DNA from 2 places in the Micromonospora sp. LOL_025 genome. Region 1 is predicted to be linked to the other one. Evidence: riboswitches for the same ligand, from Rfam matches in the RefSeq annotation. Region 1 holds a riboswitch; the other holds the start of a gene.
The links. A riboswitch is a leader RNA that binds a small molecule or an ion and turns the genes downstream of it on or off. The one in region 1 is predicted to bind S-adenosylmethionine.

Region 1 (9,976 bases):
CGCATCGCCGGCTTCGACGCCCTCGACCGGGGGCTGGTGGCCACCGGCTACCGCTACGCCGACTACCCCGGCGTCGCCGGCACGGCCCGCCGGGACGTGCCGGTGGCCGGCCCCGCCCAGCCCGTGGCCAACCCGCCGTCGCGCAACCCGGCCGCCATCTCCTCGGTGCCCTTCGCCGGTGAGTTGTCGTCGCTGCTCGGCGGCGTGGCCGGGGACATCCCCGGCCAGCACGCCCGGTTCGAGTCCGAGCCGCTGGCCGCGGCCGTGGACGTGGTGGGCGCCCCGACCGTCGACGTCCGGGCGGCGTCGCCGACGGGGGAGGCCGTGCTCTTCGTCAAGCTCTACGACGTCGACCCCAACGGGGCGGCCACCCTGCCCAACGGCCTGGTCGCCCCGGTCCGGCTCACCGGCCTGCCGCCGACGATCGACGCGGCGCGGCCGGTCACCGTCACCCTGCCGGCGATCGTCCGGCGCTTCGAGGCCGGGCACCGGCTGCGCGTGGTGGTGGCGACCTCCGACCAGGCGTACGCCACCCCCGTCGAGCCGGCCGTGTACACCGTCTCGGCCGGCGGAAGCACGGTCAGCCTGCCGACCGTCGCCGGCGACCCGATCCCCACCTCCGCCACCGTGTGGCGCTGGGTGCTGGCCGGCCTGGTCGCGGCGATCGCCGTCGGGCTCGTCGTGGTCGTCGCCGTGGTCCGCCGCCGGCACCGCCGCCAGGACAGCTCCGTGCACCCGGCGTACGCGGGCGTCCCGCTGGCCGTGCGGCAGCTCCGCAAGGAGTACGCGGACGGCTTCGTCGCCGTCTCGAACGTGGACTTCGAGGTGCACCCCGGTCAGGTCGTCGGCCTGCTCGGCCCGAACGGCGCGGGCAAGACCACCACGCTGCGGGTGCTGATGGGGCTGACCCAGCCGACGGCCGGCGAGATCTACGTCTTCGGGCACCGGTTGGTGCCCGGTTCGCCGGTGCTGTCCCGGATCGGCGCGCTGGTCGAGGGGCCGGGCTTCCTGCCGCACCTGTCCGGTCTGGACAACCTGAAGGCGTACTGGCGGGCCACCGGGCGGCCCGCCGAGGACGCGCACTTCGAGGAGGCCCTGGAGATCGCCGGCCTGGGCGACTCCGTGCACCGGCGGATCAAGAACTACAGCCACGGCATGAAACAGCGCCTCGCCATCGCGCAGGCGATGCTGGGCCTGCCCGAGCTGCTGGTGCTGGACGAGCCCACCGACGGGCTCGACCCGCCGCAGATCGCGGAGATGCGCCGGGTGCTCCAGCGCTACGCCACCGACGGACGGGCGGTGCTGGTCTCCAGCCACCTGCTCGCCGAGGTGGAGCAGACCTGTACGCACGCCGTGGTGGTGAACAAGGGCCGCATCGTCGCCTCGGGCCCGGTCGAGGAGATCGTCGGCGAGTCGCCCAGCGTGCTCTTCGACGTGACCGACCCGGAGGCCGCCCGGGCGGTGCTGGACGGCCTGGACGGGGTGCGGGTGCTTCCCGACGGCGAGGGGCAGCTCGTGGTGGACACCAACGGCACCGCCCGCAGCGAGGTGGTCGCCGAGCTGGTCCGGGCCGGCATCGGGGTGGACCGGGTGGTGCCACGGCGCCGCCTGGAGGACGCGTTCCTCGCCCTGGTGGGCGAGAACTCTCGGGGAAGCGGGGACCGATGATGGCGGGCACGTCACCCACGGTGGGAGCGGCGGCCGGCTACCGGCCCTCGGCGACCCTGCCGTTCGGCGCCGAGTTCCGGCGGCAGGCCTCCCGGCGGCGTACGCAGCTCGCGCTGGCTTTCATGGTGCTGCTGCCGTTGATCATCCTGATCGCGTTCCAGTTCGACACGGGCGACGACGACGACAACGGGCGCGGGGAGTTCGGCAGCCTGGTGGAGTTCGCCACGTCGGGCGGGCTGAACTTCACGCTCTTCACCATCTTCGTCTCGGCGTCGTTCCTGATGGTCGTGGTGGTGGCGCTGTTCTGCGGGGACACGGTGGCCAGCGAGGCGAGCTGGGGCAGCCTGCGCTACCTGCTGGCGGTGCCGGTGCCCCGGGCCCGCCTGCTGACGGTGAAGCTGGTCGTCGCGCTCGTCTACTCGGCCCTGGCGCTGCTGCTGCTCGCCGGCACCGCCCTGCTGATCGGCACGCTGCGCTACGGCTGGGAGCCGTTGCGCAGCACGGTGGCGGCCCAGCTCGAACCGGGCGAGGGGCTGCTGCGGCTGCTGGGCGTGCTCGGCTACCTGGCAGTCGTACTCCTGGTGGTGGCCGGCCTGGCGTTCCTGCTGTCGGTGGTGACGGACGCCGCGCTGGGCGCGGTCGGTGGCGCGGTGCTGCTCTGGATCCTCTCCAGCATCCTCGACCAGATCACCGCCCTGGGCGCGCTGCGCGCGTTCCTGCCGACGCACTACAGCACCGCCTGGCTGGGGCTGCTGTCGACGCCGGTGCAGACCGACGACGTGGTACGCGGCGCGATCTCGGCGATCAGCTACGCGACGCTGTTCTGGGGGCTGGCGTTCTGGCGCTTCACCCGCAAGGACGTCACCAGCTGAGCCGTCGTCCACATCCCCGCCCGTGCCGCCACCGGCGCAGCCGTCCGGGCCGAAGGCCTGGGCCGTGCTGGCGGATGAACGCCTCCCCGGGTTTCGCGGCCTTCCGCCGAAGCAGCGTGCGGTGTAAGCGACCGTCGCCGCCGTGGTCGTCGTGGCCGGCGTGCTCTTCGCCTACCACGCCAACCTCTTCCTGGACCGGTCGACGGCCACCGATCGGGCCCGCTCGGACAAGCAGGCTCAGCAGGCGGTCGACCGTGAGCAGTCCGCGTTCGTGTCCACCGTCACTCCCCTCGACTACGACCGGTACCTGCCCGAGGCCTTCACCGTGCTGCTGGACCGGCCGCTGACCGGGGGCGAGCAGGCCACCCTCACCGCCCTGAACGGTCACAGGGAGCGGGTGTGGGAGTTCCTGGAGCCGCTCGGCGGCCGGGTCGTCGAGCACGCGTCCTATGTGGAGCCCTTCGAGGACGGCAACGAGAATCGCGGCCATGCCCAGACGTTCGACCTGAACCTGAACAGTGACCGCGCCGCCGGACTCACGATCAACAACATGACCGCCGTGAAGGACTCGTGCCACGCCCCCACGGCGCAGACCGTGGTCACCATTCCGCCGGCGGGTGCGGAGCCCCGGCAGGGGCTGCTGTGGGACCTGACCGGCGGGCCGACGGACAAGCCGCACGGTCCGTACGTCCTCGACGAGGGCGAGCCGCACGAGGGCCAGCTCTACTTCCGCCGCAACGTCGTCGAGCTGGGCAACGGTCAGTCGAACATGGCGTTCCGCATCCAGCCGGAGGTCACCACCCACACCTGCCGGTGGCACATCGTCGCCTCGTACACCGACACGACCGGTTCCCACGAGCAGCGCATCCCGAGCGGTGCCGGCACGTTCACCACCGAGGCCATCCCGTCGCAGCCCGTCCAGTACTTCGAACGCGTTCCGGGTTCGGGGTGGGGCTGCGTCGGCACGGTGAGCCGGCAGGGTTGCCCGGCCACCGAACTCGTACAGCTGCCGACGCCACCGACCCACCGACCGGTCCCGGGCTGAGGCGGCGCGGTTGCGGGAGGTCAGCGGGAGCGGGACCTGCGCTTGCGCGTGGGGGAGTCGGCGTCGGGGACCGTGTCCCCCGCGCCCGGGGCGTCGGCGGTGCCCCCGTCGCCGGGCGCCCCGGTCACCCGGGCGTCGGTGTGGCTCAGCTCGGCCAGCGTCGTGCCTCTGAGCTGGTAGACGGCGGTGCGCCGGATGCTCAGCTCCGCCATCGGGCCGTCCGCCGGCCGGGTCAGGTAGACCACCGTCGCCCTGCCGTCGCGCACGCTGACGCTCTCCACCGGAGTGCGGTCGCCGAGGTCGACCTGGGCCTGGTAGTCCGGTTCGCCCCGGACGTTGCGCCAGGCGGCGAGGGTGAAGAAGCGGCCGGTGCCGCCGCCGTCGAGCATGACCACGCCGATCGCGTCGCCCGCGCCGTCGCCGTCCAGGTCGCCGAGGGCGCACGGCCTCTGCAACTCCACCGTCGTGCCGTCCCGGTCGGCCCACCGGCCGTCGGTGAGGCGGATCGGGGTGGCGTACTCCCGGTAGCGGACCTTCCTGCTGCCGACCCGGGTGTCGCGCAGTTCGAGGCAGGTGAGCCGGTCGCCGGTGCGGCGGGGGCTCGGGGTCGCCCGGGTGGTCGCCGGGGCGGTGTCGACGTCGTCCCGCTTAGCGGCGGTGCCGGCGGGCCGGTCGGCGGACCGGTTCCGCTTCTTGCGGTTGCCGGTGGAGCAGGCGGTGGTGAGCGCCAGCAGGCAGGCCATGGAGAGTGCCACCACCGGGACGAGCTTGCGACGCATCGCGCGTTCCTTTCCGTCGATGTGCCCGCACCGTAACGGGCCCGCGCCAGCGCCCTTGTGGACAGTGCGTCGAGTGAGCGTGGGAGCGTTCCCAAGGAGGGGGATCCAATCGACACAGTCAAATGTCCGGCGGCATTCTGGTGTCGTCCCGTCGTCCTGCCCGGAGGTGCCCTGATGCTCGCTGACCGGATCGGTGGCCCGGCCCTGTCCCTGTTCCGCGCCGTCGTCGGCCTGCTCTTCCTCTGCCACGGCCTGGCCTCGCTGCTCGGGGTGCTCGGTGGCAGCCGTGGCACCGGCGAGGCGGTCCCGCTCGGCGAGTGGCCGGGTTGGTGGGCCGCCCTGATCCAGGCGGTCTGCGGCGGGCTGGTGCTCGTCGGCCTGTTGACCCGGGCGGCGGCCCTGCTGGCCTCCGGCTCGATGGCCTACGCGTACTTCGTGGTGCACCAGCCCGACGCGCTGCTCCCGCTGCGCAACGGCGGTGAGCTGGCCGTCCTGTTCTGCTGGTCGTTCCTGCTGATCGCCGTGTTCGGTCCCGGCGCGTGGGCGGTCGACACCGCGCTGCGCGCCCGGCGCCCCGCCGGCTCCCGCTCGGTGACCGCCTGAATCCGTACCGTCGAGGAAGGTCCGCCCGCCCGCCCGGCGGTGGCTGCGAAATCGCTCACAGCGTGGGATCTCCCGTCGATCCGGGCGGCGTCGGTGCTTAGACTCGACGGCACAACTGCATACCTCATCCAGAGGGGCTGAGGGATACGGCCCGACGACGCCCCGGCAACCACCCCGCGCGCTCACCGCAGAGCGACCGGCGGGGCAGGTGCCAATTCCGTCCCCGCCGCAGGGTGCGATGCGGGGAAAGATGAGAGGACCCTCGACATGACGTCGACGTTCGCCCCCTCCGGCATCGACACCGCCGCCAGCCCCGCCCGCGCCCTGGTCTGCCGCGCCTGTTCGGCCCGCTACCCGCTCGCCGCCCAGCACGCCTGCTACGAGTGTTTCGGCCCGCTGGAGGTCGACTACGACGCCGCCGCGCTGGCGACGGTCACCCGGGAGCAGATCGAGGCGGGCCCGCAGAACATCTGGCGGTACGCGGCGCTGCTGCCCGCCGGCCAGGACCCGGCCACCCGCGTCACCCTCGACCCGGGCTTCACCCCGCTGGTGGCCGCCCCGCACCTCGCCGCCGAGCTGGGCATCACCGCCCCGCTCTGGGTCAAGGACGACAGTGCCAACCCGACCCACTCGTTCAAGGACCGGGTGGTCTCGGTGGCGCTGACCGCCGCCCGCGCGCTCGGCTTCAGCCGCTACGCCTGCGCGTCCACCGGCAACCTGGCCAACTCGGTCGCCGCGCACGCCGCCCGGTCCGGCGCGCCGTCGGTGGTCTTCATCCCCGGTGACCTCGAACAGGGCAAGGTCATCACCACCGCCGTCTACGGTGGCGAACTGGTCGCCATCGACGGCTCGTACGACGACGTGAACCGCCTCTGCGGCGAGCTGGTGGAGACGGACGAGTTCGAGGACACCGCCTTCGTCAACGTCAACGTGCGCCCCTACTACGCCGAGGGCTCGAAGACGCTCGGCTACGAGGTCGCCGAGCAGCTCGGCTGGCGGATCCCCGCGCAGGTGGTGATCCCGATGGCCTCCGGCGAGCTGCTCACCAAGATCGACAAGGCGTTCGCCGAGCTGGTGGAGATCGGCCTGGTCGAGGCGCCGGCCGGTGGCTGGAAGGTGTTCGGCGCGCAGTCGGCCGGCTGCAACCCCATCGCCACGGCCCTGCACGCCGACACCGACACCATCACGCCCGTCAAGCCGACCGGCATCGCCAAGTCCCTCAACATCGGCGATCCGGCGGCCGGCGTCTACGCGCTGGAGGCGGTACGCCGCACCGGGGGCTGGATGGAGTACGTCGACGACGACGAGATCCGCGCCGGCATCCGGCTGCTGGCCCGGACCACCGGCGTCTTCGCCGAGACCGCCGGCGGGGTGACCGTGGCCGTACTGCGCAAGCTGGTCGAGTCCGGCCGCCTCGACCCGACCGCGGAGACCGTCGTCTTCAACACCGGCGAGGGCCTCAAGACCCTCGACGCCGTGGCCGGGGAGGTCGGCCCCACCCACCGCATCAAGCCCTCCCTGCGCGCCGCGCGCGACGCCGGCCTCCTAGGCTGACCCTCCTCCCCACCCCTCCCCACCCCTCCTCCCACCCTCCCCGCGTCGATCATGAGGTTGACGGCGAAGTCGATCGCGAACAGTGCCGCCAACCTCATGATCGACGCGCCGGGACCTCGGGGTTCGGGGCCGGGTTGGGGGATTCGGGGGGTAACTGGGTTTTCGCTGTGAGTGCGGAAAACGTGCTGACAAGGACTTGACGGCAGGAACCGGACGGCGCAAGATGCTCCGTGCGGGAGGGCGTTTCGCCGGAGACTTTCAGTTCTTGCGACCCAACGCCGGAGGCGTTGTGCGAGCGTCCCTCCCGACCAACTTCCGATCGGGCCAGCGAGTTAATTCGCTGGCCCGATCGTCGTCGTGTGGCGCACCCTCGGTCGATGAGCATCACGATCGCGCCGCTCGACGCCGCCGACCAGGCCGCGATCGACGAGGCGTACCGGATCGGCGCGGCGGCCAACGACGTCGACCTGCCGGACTTCCCGCCCTTCTGCCGGCGGCGCTTCGAGGCGGCGATCCGGCACCCGATGCCGGGCAACGAGCCGCTCTGGGCGCTGGCCCGGCTCGACGGCGTGCCGGCCGGCTACCTCGCGCTGGACCTTCCACAGCTCGACAACACCGAGAACGCCACGGCCGAGGTGGTCGTGCTCCCGCAGTTCCGGCGTCGCGGCGTCGGCCGTGCGCTGCACGAGCACGGCGTACGCCTGCTGCGGGAGCGGGGCCGCAAGCGGGTGCTGGCGATGGCGGTCTCCGCGCTGCCCGGCGGCCCGGCCCGCTCCGGGGCCGCCGCCGCCTTCGCCGCGTCGACCGGCGCCCGGCCCGCCCTGGCCGAGGTCCGCCGCCGGCTCGACACCACCCGGCTCGACCAGGACGGCCTGGACGCCGCCCTGGCCGAGGCCCGGGGCCGGGCCGCCGGCTACCGCCTCCTGCGCTGGCAGGGGAACACCCCCGAGGAGTACGCCGCCGACATCGCCTACCTCGACGGCCGGCTGATGACCGACGCGCCCCTGGGCGACGTGGAGTGGGAGCCGGAGCGGATCGACGTCGAACGGGTCCGTGGCATCGAGCGGGCGCTGGCGGCGCGGGGGCGGCGGCGCTACCACACGGCGGCGCGCCACGAGGCGTCCGGCCGGGTGGTCGCCTGGACCCTGCTCGACGTGGGCGCCTCGGCCGAGTGGCACGCGTTCCAGCAGATCACCATCGTCGACCCGGAGCACCGCGGCCATCGGCTCGGCCTGCTCACCAAGGTCGAGAACCTGCGTCACCTGCTGGCCCACGAGCCGGCGGTACGCGCGATCGACACCTTCAACGCGGCCGAGAACGCCCACATGGTGCGGATCAACGAGCAGCTCGGGTTCCGCCCCGTCGACGGTTGGACCGACTGGCAGCTCACGATCTGAGTTGTGACACGGCTCTACTGATCCTGGGGCTTTCTGTTGCATGATGGCGGGCATGACGGAGACCCCGCACCCCCTGTACGACAGGCACGCCGACACCCTCAACCGTGCGCTGACCGCGATCACGGAGCGCGGGTACTGGTCCGCCTACCCCGAGTCGCCCAGCCCCCGGGTCTACGGGGAGACCGCCGCCGCCGACGGCAAGGCCGCCTTCGAGGCGTACCTCGGCGGTGACTTTCCCCTCGACCAGCCGGGCGCGGCCGACCGGGTCGCCACCGAGACCAGCCCGTTCGGCGTCGAGCTGAACGTCCGCTACCCGCACGCCGGCGCCGACGAGCTGGTCGCCGCCGCCTCCGCCGCGCTGCCCGGCTGGCGCGACGCCGGCCCGCAGGCCCGGGCGGGGGTCTGCCTGGAGATTCTCGACCGGCTGCACAAGCACATCTTCGAGCTGGCCAACGCGGTGCAGTTCACCAGCGGCCAGGCATTCGTGATGGCCTTCCAGGCCGGCGGCGCGCACGCGCTGGACCGCGCGCTGGAGGCGGTCGCCTACGCGTACGCCGAGATGACCCGGCACCCGGGGACGGCGGGCTGGGAGAAGGCGGCCGGCAAGGGCGACCCGCTGCGGATGACCAAGACCTTCCACGTGGTGCCCCGTGGCGTGGCGCTGGTGATCGGCTGCAACACCTTCCCGACCTGGAACTCGTACCCGGGACTGTTCGCCTCGCTGGTCACCGGCAACCCGGTGGTCGTCAAGCCGCACCCGCGCGCCGTGCTGCCGCTGGCGATCACGGTGAAGTACGCCCGGGAGGTGCTCGCCGAGGCCGGCTTCGACCCGAACCTGGTGCTGCTGGCCCCCGAGGCCCCCGGCGAGAAGCTCGCCTCCACGCTGGCCCTGCACCCGGCCGTGAAGATCATCGACTTCACCGGTTCCACCGAGTACGGCGACTGGCTGGAGGCCAACGCCCGGCAGGCGGCGGTCTACACCGAGAAGGCCGGGCTGAACACGGTGGTGATCGACTCCACCGACGACTTCGCCGGAATGTGCCGCAACCTCGGCTTCACCCTGAGCCTCTACAGCGGCCAGATGTGCACCACGTCGCAGAACATCCTGATCCCCGCCGGTGGCATTGCCACCGACCAGGGGCACAAGAGCTTCGACGAGGTGGCGGGCGGGATCGCCGCGGCGGTCTCCAAGATCACCGCCGACCCGGCGCGCGGGGTGGAGATGACCGGCGCGATCGTCAACGACGGGGTGCTGGAGCGCCTCGACGAGGTCACCAAGGTCGGCGAGGCGGTGCTGGAGTCGCGTACGGTCGAGCACCCCGCCTTCCCCGGCGCGGTGGTCCGCACCCCGACGGTGGTCAGGCTGGCGGCCGACGACACCGCGACCTACTCGAAGGAGTGGTTCGGGCCGATCTCGTTCGCCATCGCCACGGACTCCACCGCGCACAGCCTGGAGATCCTGCGCTCCACGGTCGGCGAGAAGGGCGCGCTCACGGCGGCGGTCTACTCCACCGACGAGGCGGTCCTCGACGCGGCCGAGGCCGCGGCGATCGAGGTCGGGGTGCACCTGTCCTGCAACCTGACCGGCGGGGTCTTCGTGAACCAGTCGGCGGCCTTCTCCGACTTCCACGGCAGCGGCGCCAACGCGGCGGCCAACTCGGCGCTGACCGACGGCGCCTACGTGGCCAACCGGTTCCGCATCGTGCAGTCCCGCCGGCACGCGTGATCCGGCCGGCTGCCCGGACCGGCCCCTGAACGGGTCGGTCCGGGTGGCCGGGTCAGGCCGGGCGGCGCATCTGGAGTTCGGTGAGCGCCGGAACGGTGGGGTGCGGGACGCGTACGCCGGTGTCGACGAAGCCCAGCCGCCGGTACGCGCGGTAGGCCCGGTCGTTGCCGACCACGACCTCCAGCATCAGTTCGGGGCGCCCGCAGGCGCGGGACCAGGCCGCTACCGCGTCGACCAGCTCGCCGAGGAGGCCCGTGCCCCGCCAGGGCGGGGTGACGTAGACGGCGTACACCACGGTCAGCCCCGGCTCGGCGGGGGCCGCCGTGCCGCCC
Region 2 (9,976 bases), on a different contig from region 1:
CGCCACAGCACCCTCCTCCGGTCGTGACGGACCCATCGTCGCAGACCAGGGGGCCGACGGGGGCGAGGTGCGCCGCGTTTCGCCGGCCCGCCGGGGCGGTGCGCCCCACGGGCCGGCGGCGGTGGTCAGTGGCGGAACGACCGGCGTACGACGCCGCCGACGAGCGCGCACCAGGTGTCGACGTCCAGCTTGCCGTGGGCCGGCAGCCCGTGGCTGCGCTGGACGTCCTTGACGGCCGTCTTGGTCGGGTGGTCGTACTCGCCGGTGACGGTGACCCCGGGGTGGCCCCGGAAGTTCAGCAGGAACTGCACGGCGGTGACCGGGAGGCCGGCGGCGTCCCTGCCCAGCTCCGGCACCAGGGTCTCCCAGGTGGGCGCGGTGAGGGTGGCGTCGACGTCGACCGGGATGCCGTTGCGGTACTGCCAGTCCTGCACGGCGGCGACGGTGGCGGCGTCGAAGACGCTGTTGACCGGCACGGTGTAGCCGCGGTGGGCCAGCAGGTACTGCACCACCCGGACGGAGGGGGAGCCGACGAAGCGCCACAGGTCCGGCCAGCGGCGGGCCGGCACGTCGGCGAGGTCGGTGCCGAGCGCCTCGAAGACCCGGCGGCGCAGGGCGGGGAACTGCCCGTAGAAGGCGGCCCCGGGACACAGCGTGGTGCGGAAGTCCCAGTGGCCGAAGATGTCGTGGGCGTGCAGCCCGTACCGCCGGCAGATGGTCGCGCAGAGCGTGACCAGCGAGTCCAGCAGGGCCTCCGGCGGCGTCTCGGTGACGTACGTGCCCTCGTTCTCGATGCCGATGGCGCGGCCGTTCTCGCCCGGGCAGTGCGCCGAGATCATCTGCCGGTCGCCGGCCCGCAACCGCTCCAGGCTGCCCCGGCGTCCCTCCATGACGTACCCGCCGCGGCTGATGGTGAAGTGCTGGCCCGTGTCGGACCAGCCGTTGCCGTCCATGTGCAGGTTCTGGCAGTCGCGGGCCAGCTTGACCGCCTGCGCCTCGGAGTAGTCGGTGACGTTCGGAAACGCCATGTGGTGCACGATGATCTTGTTGGTGGGGATGGCGCTGACCGCCAGCGGGTCCGCCGGTGGGCGCGCGCCCCACTCGTCGCAGCTGTAGATCCAGTCCAGGTCGGTGCCGGGGTCCGCGTGCGCGGCGGACGGGAGGGCGAGTTGGCTGCCGACGACCGCGACCGTGGCGGCGCCGAGGCCGGCCCGCAGCAGGGTTCGACGGTCCACTGCGGAGTTCTCGACGTGCATGGCATCTCCTCTGCGGCCGGAGGTGGGGGCGGGGGCGGCCCCGTGAAAAGGAACTCCAGGCATCGCGTGTGCAGTGGAGGATATTGCCAAGACTCGGCGGTACGCCAGACCTCCGCGCCTGGCAGGATGGCGGGATGCGGCAGGGAGCGGTCGGTCACGTCCGGCTGGTGGAGCGCGAGGGGCGCCGCCTGGTCGAGAAGCGGATGACGGAACCCTCCCGCCACGACACGGAGGTGCTCGCCCTGCGGGCGCTCGCTGACACGGACATGCCGGTTCCCGAGCTCGTCGAGGTCGGGCCGGGCTCGATCCTCATGACGCTCATGCCGGGTGAACGACTGGACAGCGAGAACGCCGACGTGCGACTCGGCGGGCTCCGTGCCTCGGCGACACTGCTCCGTCGCCTCCATGAGCTGCCGCCACCTGACGGGCTGCCGCCCGCGCCGGACGACGCGCTGATCATCCGCCGCTACCGCGACGCCGGCGGCCCCCCGCTTCCGCTCGCCGTTCCACCGGCCGGTCGCACGGCGTTCTGTCACGGCGACTGGACCGACGGGAACCTCCTCGCCGCGAACGGCGACATCACGGCGGTCATCGACTGGGAGGCGGCCCACCTCGGCGACCCGCTCAGAGAACTGTCGCGTGCGGCCTGGGGCGCCGCGCGGAAGGACCCGCGGTCGTTCGACGTCCTCGTCGAGGGGTACGGAGCCGACCCGGCCTTGGTCCGGGCCTGGTTGCCGATCCACGCCGCCGAACTCTGGCTGTGGTTCGCCGAGGCCGGGCCGCCCGAGTACCTCGAACAGCTCACCGCGGAACTGCGGAACCTGCCCACGCGTGCGGACGAGACCTACGGCCCCGGACGGGTCGGCTCACCGACGTGACCGGCTAGAGCACCTGGGAGAGGAAGCGGCGTAGCCGGGGGTGCTCGGCCCGCTCGAAGATCGCGGCCGGCTCGCCGGCCTCCAGCACCACCCCGCGATCCATGAACGCCACGGTGTCGGCGACCTCGCGGGCGAAACCCATCTCGTGGGTGACCACCACCATCGTCATGCCGCCGGCGGACAGCTCGGCCATCAGTCCGAGCACGCCCTTGACCAGCTCCGGATCCAGGGCGGAGGTCGCCTCGTCGAAGAGCATCACCTGCGGGCGCAACGCCAGCGCGCGGGCGATCGCGACCCGCTGCTGCTGCCCGCCGGACAGGTGCGCCGGGCGGGCGTCGGCCTTGGCCGCGAGCCCCACCAGCTCCAGGTGCTCGCGGGCGACGGACACCGCCTCGTCCTCACCGAGCCTGCGGATCCGGCGCAGCGCGAGGGTGACGTTGCGCAGCACGCTCATGTGCGGGAAGAGGTTGAACTGCTGGAAGACCATGCCGATCCGCTGCCGCAGGGCGTCCGGGTCGTCGCCGAGCACGCTGCGCCCGTCCAGCAGCACGTCGCCGCGGTCGGGCTCGATCAGGCGGTTGATCGTGCGCAGCAGGGTGGACTTGCCCGACCCGGAAGGGCCGATCACGCAGGCCGTCGCCCCGCGTGCGACGTCCAGGTCCACCCCGCGCAGCACCCGGTGCGCCCCGAAGGCCAGGTGCACGTCGCGGACGCTCAGGCTCACCGAGGTCGTGGTGTCGATGCTCATCGCTGGTTCCCTCCCGCGGCACCCGGCAGCGCCAGGTCGAGGTCGTCGTCGGCGTCACCCGGCGCGGTGGCCTGCCGGCCGTGCCGCAGCCGCCGGTCGATCCAGTTGACGGCGTGCGTCAGCGGGACCGTCAGGGTCAGGTAGAACAGCCCGGCGAGCAGCAGCGCGGACTGGTTGCCGGTGTTCGCCGCGTAGTCCTGCCCGATCCGGAACAGCTCCCGCTGGCTGGCCAGCAGGCCGAGGAAGTAGACCAGGCTGGAGTCCTTGATGAGCGCGATCAGCTGGTTCACCCAGGCCGGCAGCACCCGCCGGATCCCCTGCGGGACGATCACCAGGCGCATCGCCTCGCCCCAGGACAGGCCCAGCGCCCGGGCCCCCTCCAGCTGCGCGGCCTCCACCGACTGGATGCCGGCGCGGAAGATCTCCCCGATGTAGGCCGCCGCGATCAGCGACAGCGCCAGGATGCCCAGGGGATACGGGTTGGGCCCCCACACCTGCATGCCCAGCGGCGCCAGGCCGACTCCGATGAGCAGGATCGTCGCCGCGGCGGGCAGGCCGCGGAACACGTCGGTGTAGACCCGCGCCGGCCACCGCAACCACCGGCTACGCGAGATGCCCGCGACGGCCAGCGCCATGCCGAGCACCGAGCCGAGCAGGGCGGCGGAGATCGCCAGGATCAGCGTGTTGGGCAGCCCCACCGTCAGCATCTCGGGCAGCGCCTCGCGCATGGAGTCTGCGTCGAAGAAGGTCTCCCACAGGGTGCTCAACCGATCCATCGTCGCTCCTACCGCCCCGCTCGCTCGTCGTCCGTACGTCTCAGGAGGTGGCCGAGGCCGACGGCACCGGTACCGCGCCGCTGCCCGGCCTGAAGTCGGCCGGGATCGGGCGGCCCGGGTAGTACTGGACCTGCAGGCGGCTCCACGTGCCGTCCGCGATCACCTCGTCGAGGCCCTTGTCCAGCGCCTCGCGCAGCTTGTCGTTGCCCTTGGCGAACGCGTACGCCGTGGGGGCCGGGCTGAGCAGCTTGGCCGCCACGGTGATCTTGCCGCCGCTGTCGGCGGCCGACTTGTCGCCGATCTCGGCGGGGGCGATCCAGGCGTCGGCCGTGCCGGCCCTGAGCTGGTTGATTGCGCCGTTGTAGTCGGGCACCCGGACCGGGTCGAGCCCTTCGCCGGTGGCGTAGTCGTCCTGGACGGTGCCCTGCACGACCACGACCCGCTTGCCGGCGAGCTGGTCGAAGCCGGTGATCGACGAGCCGGCCGGCACGTCGAGTCCGAAGTGGCCGAAGTCGTAGCCGTTGCCGAAGTCGACGGTCTTCTTCCGCGCCTCGGTGATCGTGATCGAGGAGCTGCCGACGTCGAACTTGCGGTTGTTGACCTGGGAGAGCAGAGCGGAGAAGTCCGTGCCGACGAACTCCACCTTCAGGCCGACCTTCGCGGCGACCGCGGTGAGCAGGTCGTTGTCGAAGCCGGTGAACCTGCCGTCCTTGAGGTAGACGTTCGGCGGGGCGTCGGTGAGCGTGCCGGCGCGCAGCACGCCCGGCTGGAGCAGGCCGTACGGGTTGTCGGCCGCGCCGGCCGCGTCGTCGCCGCAGGCGGTCAGGGCGGTGGCGGCGAGGACGGCGGCCACGCCGAGGGCGGCGGCCCGGGTGAGGGAGGAAAGGATTCGCACAGGTGTCTCCGAACGAGGTGTTCCGGCGGCGGGCACGGGCGTGCGTCGCCGACGGTGCGCCCGGTGGGCGTACCGCTGGGATGGGTCGTGGAAAGAAGGGGTGGCGCGGCTAGCGCGCGTCGCCGGGGCGACAGGAGGTGACGCAGACCCGCATCATGTCGATGTGGCGGCGCCGGGTCAGTGCCGGCGACGTCGGGGCCACGGCGGGGACCGCCGGTGGGGCGCAGCTGCGGAAGGACATGGCTCTCCTCGGTCGGTGCCGACCTGGGAACCAGGCCGCGCTTGCACCGGAGCCGCTCCGGTGCCTGGTCCTCACCCGGGGCACCCCTGCGCGGACGAGGGTTGCCGGCCAGCGAGCCGGGGCTTGACGCTGGCGCTCATGACCTGCCGACGAGGCTAGCAGCCCGCCACCGTGGGCCGTCCAGCCGCTATGACCACCCTCACGCGTGCTCCAGCCGGGCCCCGCTCACTCCTCGATCGCCCCGCCGACCTGCCGCAGGTGCTGCCGGAAGGTGTGGGCGGGGTCGACGGCGCGGCGGGCCAGGTAGTCGGCGAAGCCGGTCTGCTCCCGCAGCGTCTCCCCGGCGCGGATCCGCCGCGCCTGGACCCGCTCGACGGTCCCGATGCGCTCCGCCGCCGCGAACAGCTCGGGGGCCCGGCCGGCGGGCAGGAACAGCACCCCGTCGTCGTCGGCGACGACGAGGTCGTCGGCGGTCACCAGGTGCGGCCCGACCCGGGCGCTGGTGAGCGTCTCCGGCTCCCGCGGGTCGAGGCGGGCCGGGCCCGCCGGGAGGCTGCCGTAGCTGAAGACGGGCAGGCCGATCTCCACCAGCTCCGGCGTGTCCCGGTGCAGGCCCCAGACGACGAGGCCGGCGATCCCGGCCGCGACGCCCTCCAGCACCGCCAGGTCCCCGACGCACGCCTCGTCGCTCCGGCCGCCGTTGTCGATGACGAGGACGTCACCGGGGGCGGCGTTGCCGTACGCCTCCAGGAACACGTCCACGCTGCCGTGGTGGCGCACCGGCAGCGCCCGGCCCACGAGGCGGTGACCGGGGACGACCGCCCGGATCCCGGCCGGCGCCGCGCGCGGGGGCGCGCTGAGGCGTACGCAGGCGTCGGCGATCAGCGGCGTGGACAGGTCGGCGAAGCGCTCCCGCATGACGTCCTCCCGGCGGTGCGGCAAGTCGTGGGCCGTCATCGTAGGGAGCACGGGTGGTGCGGCGGCGAGGTCCAATCCGGTCCCGCTGGCTCGGCCTAGACTGTCCACGTGATCCCGCTCGAAGCCGTCGCCGCCGCCTACGGCCGCTGGATCACCCCGGTCCTGCCGTTGTACGGCAACGACCACGAACGCTCCGACTTCGCTCCCTGACCGGCCCGGCGCCCCGCCGCCCTCCGGTCCACCTCCGCCACGATCCGGGAGCGATCCGTCATGCCCACGCCCGATGGCACCGAACTCGTACCGCCCGCCGGCCGTCCACCGACCAACCGACCCACCGACCCCGACCCCACCGACCCCACCGACACCTCGGCCCTCGCCGTGCTGCGGGCGCCGCAGACCGCCCGGGTCCTGGCGGCCAGCCTGCTCGGCCGGATTCCGCTGGGCGCGGCCCCGTTGGCCCTGCTGGTCTTCGCCCGCGAGACGATGACGCTGACCGTCGCGGCCCTGCTGGTCGGCGCGTTCACCGCCGGCACCGCCGTGGGCCAGCCGATGCTCGCCCGGCTGGCGCAGCGCTGGCGGCAGCCGCCGGTGCTGTGGCTGGCCGTGACGGCGTCGACGGTCGGCTTCGCGCTCACCGCCGCACACGTCAACCTGCCGGTGACCGTGTTGGCCGCCGCCCTGGCCGGGGCGGGCGCGCCGCCCTTCGAGTCGTGCCTGCGGGTGCTCTGGCGCGACCTGCTCCCCGCGCACCGGGTGCAGACCGCGTACACCCTGGACATCGCCGTGCAGGAGACGATCTTCATCCTCGGCCCGGTGGTCACGCTCGCCGGCGTGGGCCTGGCCGGCCCGAGCGGCGGTCTGGCCGCCGCCGCGCTCTTCCAGGCCGCCGGCACCGCGTGGTTCGCCACGACCGACGCGGTCCGCCGCTGGCGTGGCGAGCCGGCGGTACGCCACTGGGCCGGGCCGCTGCGCGCCAACCGGCTCCGGCTGGTTCTGGGGGCGCTGCTGCTGGTCGGCGCGGCGGTGGGCAGCGTGACCGTCGCCGCAACCGGGTACGCCGAGTCCGCCGGGGCCCGCTCCTGGGCGGGCTGGCTGCTCGCCGCGCAGGCCACCGGGGCGCTGGTCGGCGGCCTGCTCTACGTACGTTTCGGCGGCCTGCGCCGGTACGCCACCCTGCCGCGCGCGGTCGCCGTCTTCGCCGCCGGCTACCTGCCGTTGCTGCTCACCCCGGCCCCGGCCGTGATGCTGGTGCTGATGGCCGTCAGCGGACTCGCGCTTCCGGCACTGCTCACCATCGCCTTCGTCGCGATCGACGACGTGGCGCCCGCCGGCACGGTGGCCGAGGCGTTCGCCTGGGCGGCGACGGCGTTCTCGGTCGGCAGCGCGGGCGGCGCGGCGGTGGCCGGCGCGGTGCTGGACGCGACGGGGGAGGTCACCGTCGGCTTCCTCGTCGCCCCCCTGAGCGCCGTCGCGGCGTGCGGGATCGCGCTGGTGGCCGCCCGCAGGATCGGCGGCGGCGGATCGGCGGGCTGATCCGCCGGCCCTCCGCCGCCCGGGCCCGGGCCGAGCCGGCGGGAGAGTCAGGCCGCGGCCGTAGACTCCGTCGCCGGCTCGCCCGGCTGCGCGGGTACGACCGCCGTCGGCAGCCGCGGCATCGTGAACACGAAGCGCGTCCCGTCGCGGTACCCCTCGTCCAGGCTCAACGTGCCGCCGTGGAACTCGACGACCTTCTTGCACACCGCGAGCCCGATGCCGGTGCCCGGGTACGTGCCCCGGGGGTGCAGGCGTTGGAAGATGACGAAGATCTTCTCGGCGTACCGGGGGTCGATGCCGATGCCGTTGTCCTCGACGGCGAAGGACCAGGCATCCTCGGTGCCCGTCACCGTCACCCGGATCAGCGGCGCCCGCTCGGGGCTGCGGAACTTGACCGCGTTGCCCAGCAGGTTCTGCCACAGCATGGTCAGCAGGGTCGGCTCGCCCCGCACGGTGGGCAGCGGGTCGCGGGTGATCGTCGCGCCGGACTCGTCCACCGCCCGGGACAGGTTCGCCTCGGCCTGCGCGAACACCTCGGTCAGGTCGACCTCCCGCAGGTCGCCGTAGATCCGGCCGATCCGGGAGAACGTGAGCAGGTCGCTGATCAGCTCCTGCATCCGGCTCGCCCCGTCGACGGCGAAGCCGATGTACTGCCGGGCCCGGTCGTCGAGCTGGTCGGCGTAACGGCGCTCCAGCATCTGGCAGAACGACGCCACCTTGCGCAGCGGCTCCTGAAGGTCGTGCGACGCGACGTACGCGAACTGCTCCAGGTCCTCGTTGGAGCGGCGCAGCTCGGTCGCCTGCTGTTCCAGGGCGTCCCGGTCGTGCTGGCTGCGTTCCCACGCCTCCACCACCGTGCGGCGCATCGTCTCCACGTCGCTGGTCAGCCGGGCGATGTCGGCCGGGCCGTCGGGCCGCAGCCGGTGCCGGAAGTCGCCGCCGGCCACCTGCCGCACCGAGGCGCCCAGCCGGTCCAGCGGCCGCAGCACCCGCGTGCGCACCAGCACGGATCCGACGATCCCGCACAGCAGCAGGGCCGCCAGGATCGCCACGAAGGTCAGGTCCCGCAGCGCCCGGGCGCTGTCGAGGTCGTCCCGGCCGGCGTCGCGGATCCCGTCGAGGCGGCCGACCAGCCCGGTCAGCTCGGCGCGCACCGCCGCGAAGGTCTCCGCGTCCCCGGTCACCAGCGGCGCCAGCTCCTGCGGCGTCCCGCCGGCCTGCCGGGAGGCGACCAGGCGTTCGGCGAACTCCGTGCGCCAGCGGTCGGCCAGCCGCTGCGCCCGGTCCAGGTCGCCCAGCGCCGCCGGCTCGTCGGCGAGCAGCCCGCGCAGCCGGGACATGGTCGCGCGTTCGCTCTCGACGCCCTGCCGGTACGAGTCGAGGAACCGCGGATCGGCGGTGACGACGTGGCCGCGTACGGCCGCCGCCTGGGCGAGCAGGCCGCTGTCGAGCTGGCCGACGGCCGTACGGGCCGGGGCGACCCGGTCGGCGAGGTGGTTGGAGACGGCGGCGGTGTGCCTCAGCGCGACGGCGCCGGCGCCACCGCCGAGCAGGACCAGGGCGGTCATCGTCAGCAACAGGACAGTGAGCCACCGTCGGGTCGTCATCGGCCGTCGGGTCGCTGCTTCGGGAGTCGCCTCGCTGCCCACGGCCTGCACCTTAGTCCAGCCGGCCGGGCGGAAGAGTCCAGCCGGCCGGGCGAGAGGGCGCTTGCCGGCGGGTGGTACCAGTGGCGTGTGTCCGTAACCGACCATGCCGCCACCCGCCGGGACGTCCCGGACGCCCGGGGGCCGGAAACAGCCGTTGCGCCGATGGCCGCGCCGACTCACGCGACCACAATGACCACCGGAGGCGGCCCCACCGCCCCCCGGGGCGGAGAGGTGGACGCGTGACCGGCTGGCAGGTCTCCGGCTACCGCCCGGTGCGGCAGCTCGGCGCCGGCGCGTCCGGCCGGGTGGACCTCGCCGTGCACGAGGCGACCGGCACACCGGTCGCGATCAAGTACCTCACCGGCGGGATCGGCGACGATCCGGCGTTCCGCACCGCGTTCCGCGCCGAGGCCCGGCTGCTGGCCGGGATCGACGACCCGCACGTCTCCCGCCTCTACGAGTACGTCGAGTCGCCCGGCGGCGCGGCGATCGTCATGGAGCTGGTCAACGGCGTGTCGCTGCGGCAGATGCTGCGCGCGCACGGACCGACCACGCCGGAGTCGGCGCTCTGTGTCCTCAAGGGCTCGCTGGCCGGGCTCGGCGCGGCGCACGCCCGGGGCGTCGTGCACCGCGACTACAAGCCGGAGAACGTGCTGGTCACCGCCGAGGGCGCCAGCAAGTTGGCCGATTTCGGCATCGCCATGCCGGTGGGCGAGAGCTCCGGGGTCAGCGTCACCGGCACTCCCCGCTACATGGCGCCCGAGCAGTGGACGGGCGCGCCGGCGAGCCCGGCCTGCGACATCTACGCGGCCACCGCCACCTTCTACGAGTGCCTCACCGGCCGGCCGCCCTTCGACGGGCGGGATTTGATCACCCTGCGCCAGCAGCACGCCCGCGCGCCGGTCCCCACCGAACCCGCCCCCGTGCCGGTGCACGACCTGCTGCGGTACGGCATGGCCAAGCAACCGGCCGCGGCCGCAACCCGCCCAGGTCTTCCTCGCCCTGCTGGAGCGGGTGGCGGCCGACGCGTACGGGCAGCGGTGGGAGGAGCGCGGCCTGCGCGAGCTGGCCCGGCGGGCGGC

Region 2: another riboswitch for S-adenosylmethionine. It lies ahead of ACFHW0_RS19130 (ABC transporter substrate-binding protein); the one in region 1 lies ahead of thrC (threonine synthase).

The regions. Positions count from the first base shown of each region.
Region 1 covers NZ_JBHMIR010000008.1:144,178-154,153, reverse strand. Annotated here, with positions in the region: gene ACFHW0_RS13665 (alpha/beta fold hydrolase) at 1-1,668, shown strand, start outside; gene ACFHW0_RS13660 (ABC transporter permease) at 1,665-2,540, shown strand; gene ACFHW0_RS13655 (hypothetical protein) at 2,683-3,585, shown strand; gene ACFHW0_RS13650 (hypothetical protein) at 3,606-4,364, opposite strand; gene ACFHW0_RS13645 (DoxX family protein) at 4,539-4,967, shown strand; SAM riboswitch class I at 5,089-5,224, shown strand; gene thrC (threonine synthase) at 5,235-6,521, shown strand; gene ACFHW0_RS13635 (GNAT family N-acetyltransferase) at 6,899-7,918, shown strand; gene paaN (phenylacetic acid degradation protein PaaN) at 7,971-9,644, shown strand; gene ACFHW0_RS13625 (GNAT family N-acetyltransferase) at 9,697-9,976, opposite strand, start outside.
Region 2 covers NZ_JBHMIR010000015.1:40,144-50,119, forward strand. Annotated here, with positions in the region: gene ACFHW0_RS19105 (VOC family protein) at 1-6, opposite strand, end outside; gene ACFHW0_RS19110 (peptidoglycan-binding protein) at 126-1,256, opposite strand; gene ACFHW0_RS19115 (phosphotransferase family protein) at 1,391-2,134, shown strand; gene ACFHW0_RS19120 (amino acid ABC transporter ATP-binding protein) at 2,139-2,882, opposite strand; gene ACFHW0_RS19125 (amino acid ABC transporter permease) at 2,879-3,658, opposite strand; gene ACFHW0_RS19130 (ABC transporter substrate-binding protein) at 3,699-4,553, opposite strand; SAM riboswitch class IV at 4,827-4,938, opposite strand; gene ACFHW0_RS19135 (RraA family protein) at 5,020-5,751, opposite strand; gene ACFHW0_RS19140 (MFS transporter) at 5,983-7,245, shown strand; gene ACFHW0_RS19145 (sensor histidine kinase) at 7,293-8,852, opposite strand; partial or broken gene ACFHW0_RS19150 (serine/threonine-protein kinase) at 9,212-9,805, shown strand; gene ACFHW0_RS19155 (hypothetical protein) at 9,909-9,976, shown strand, end outside.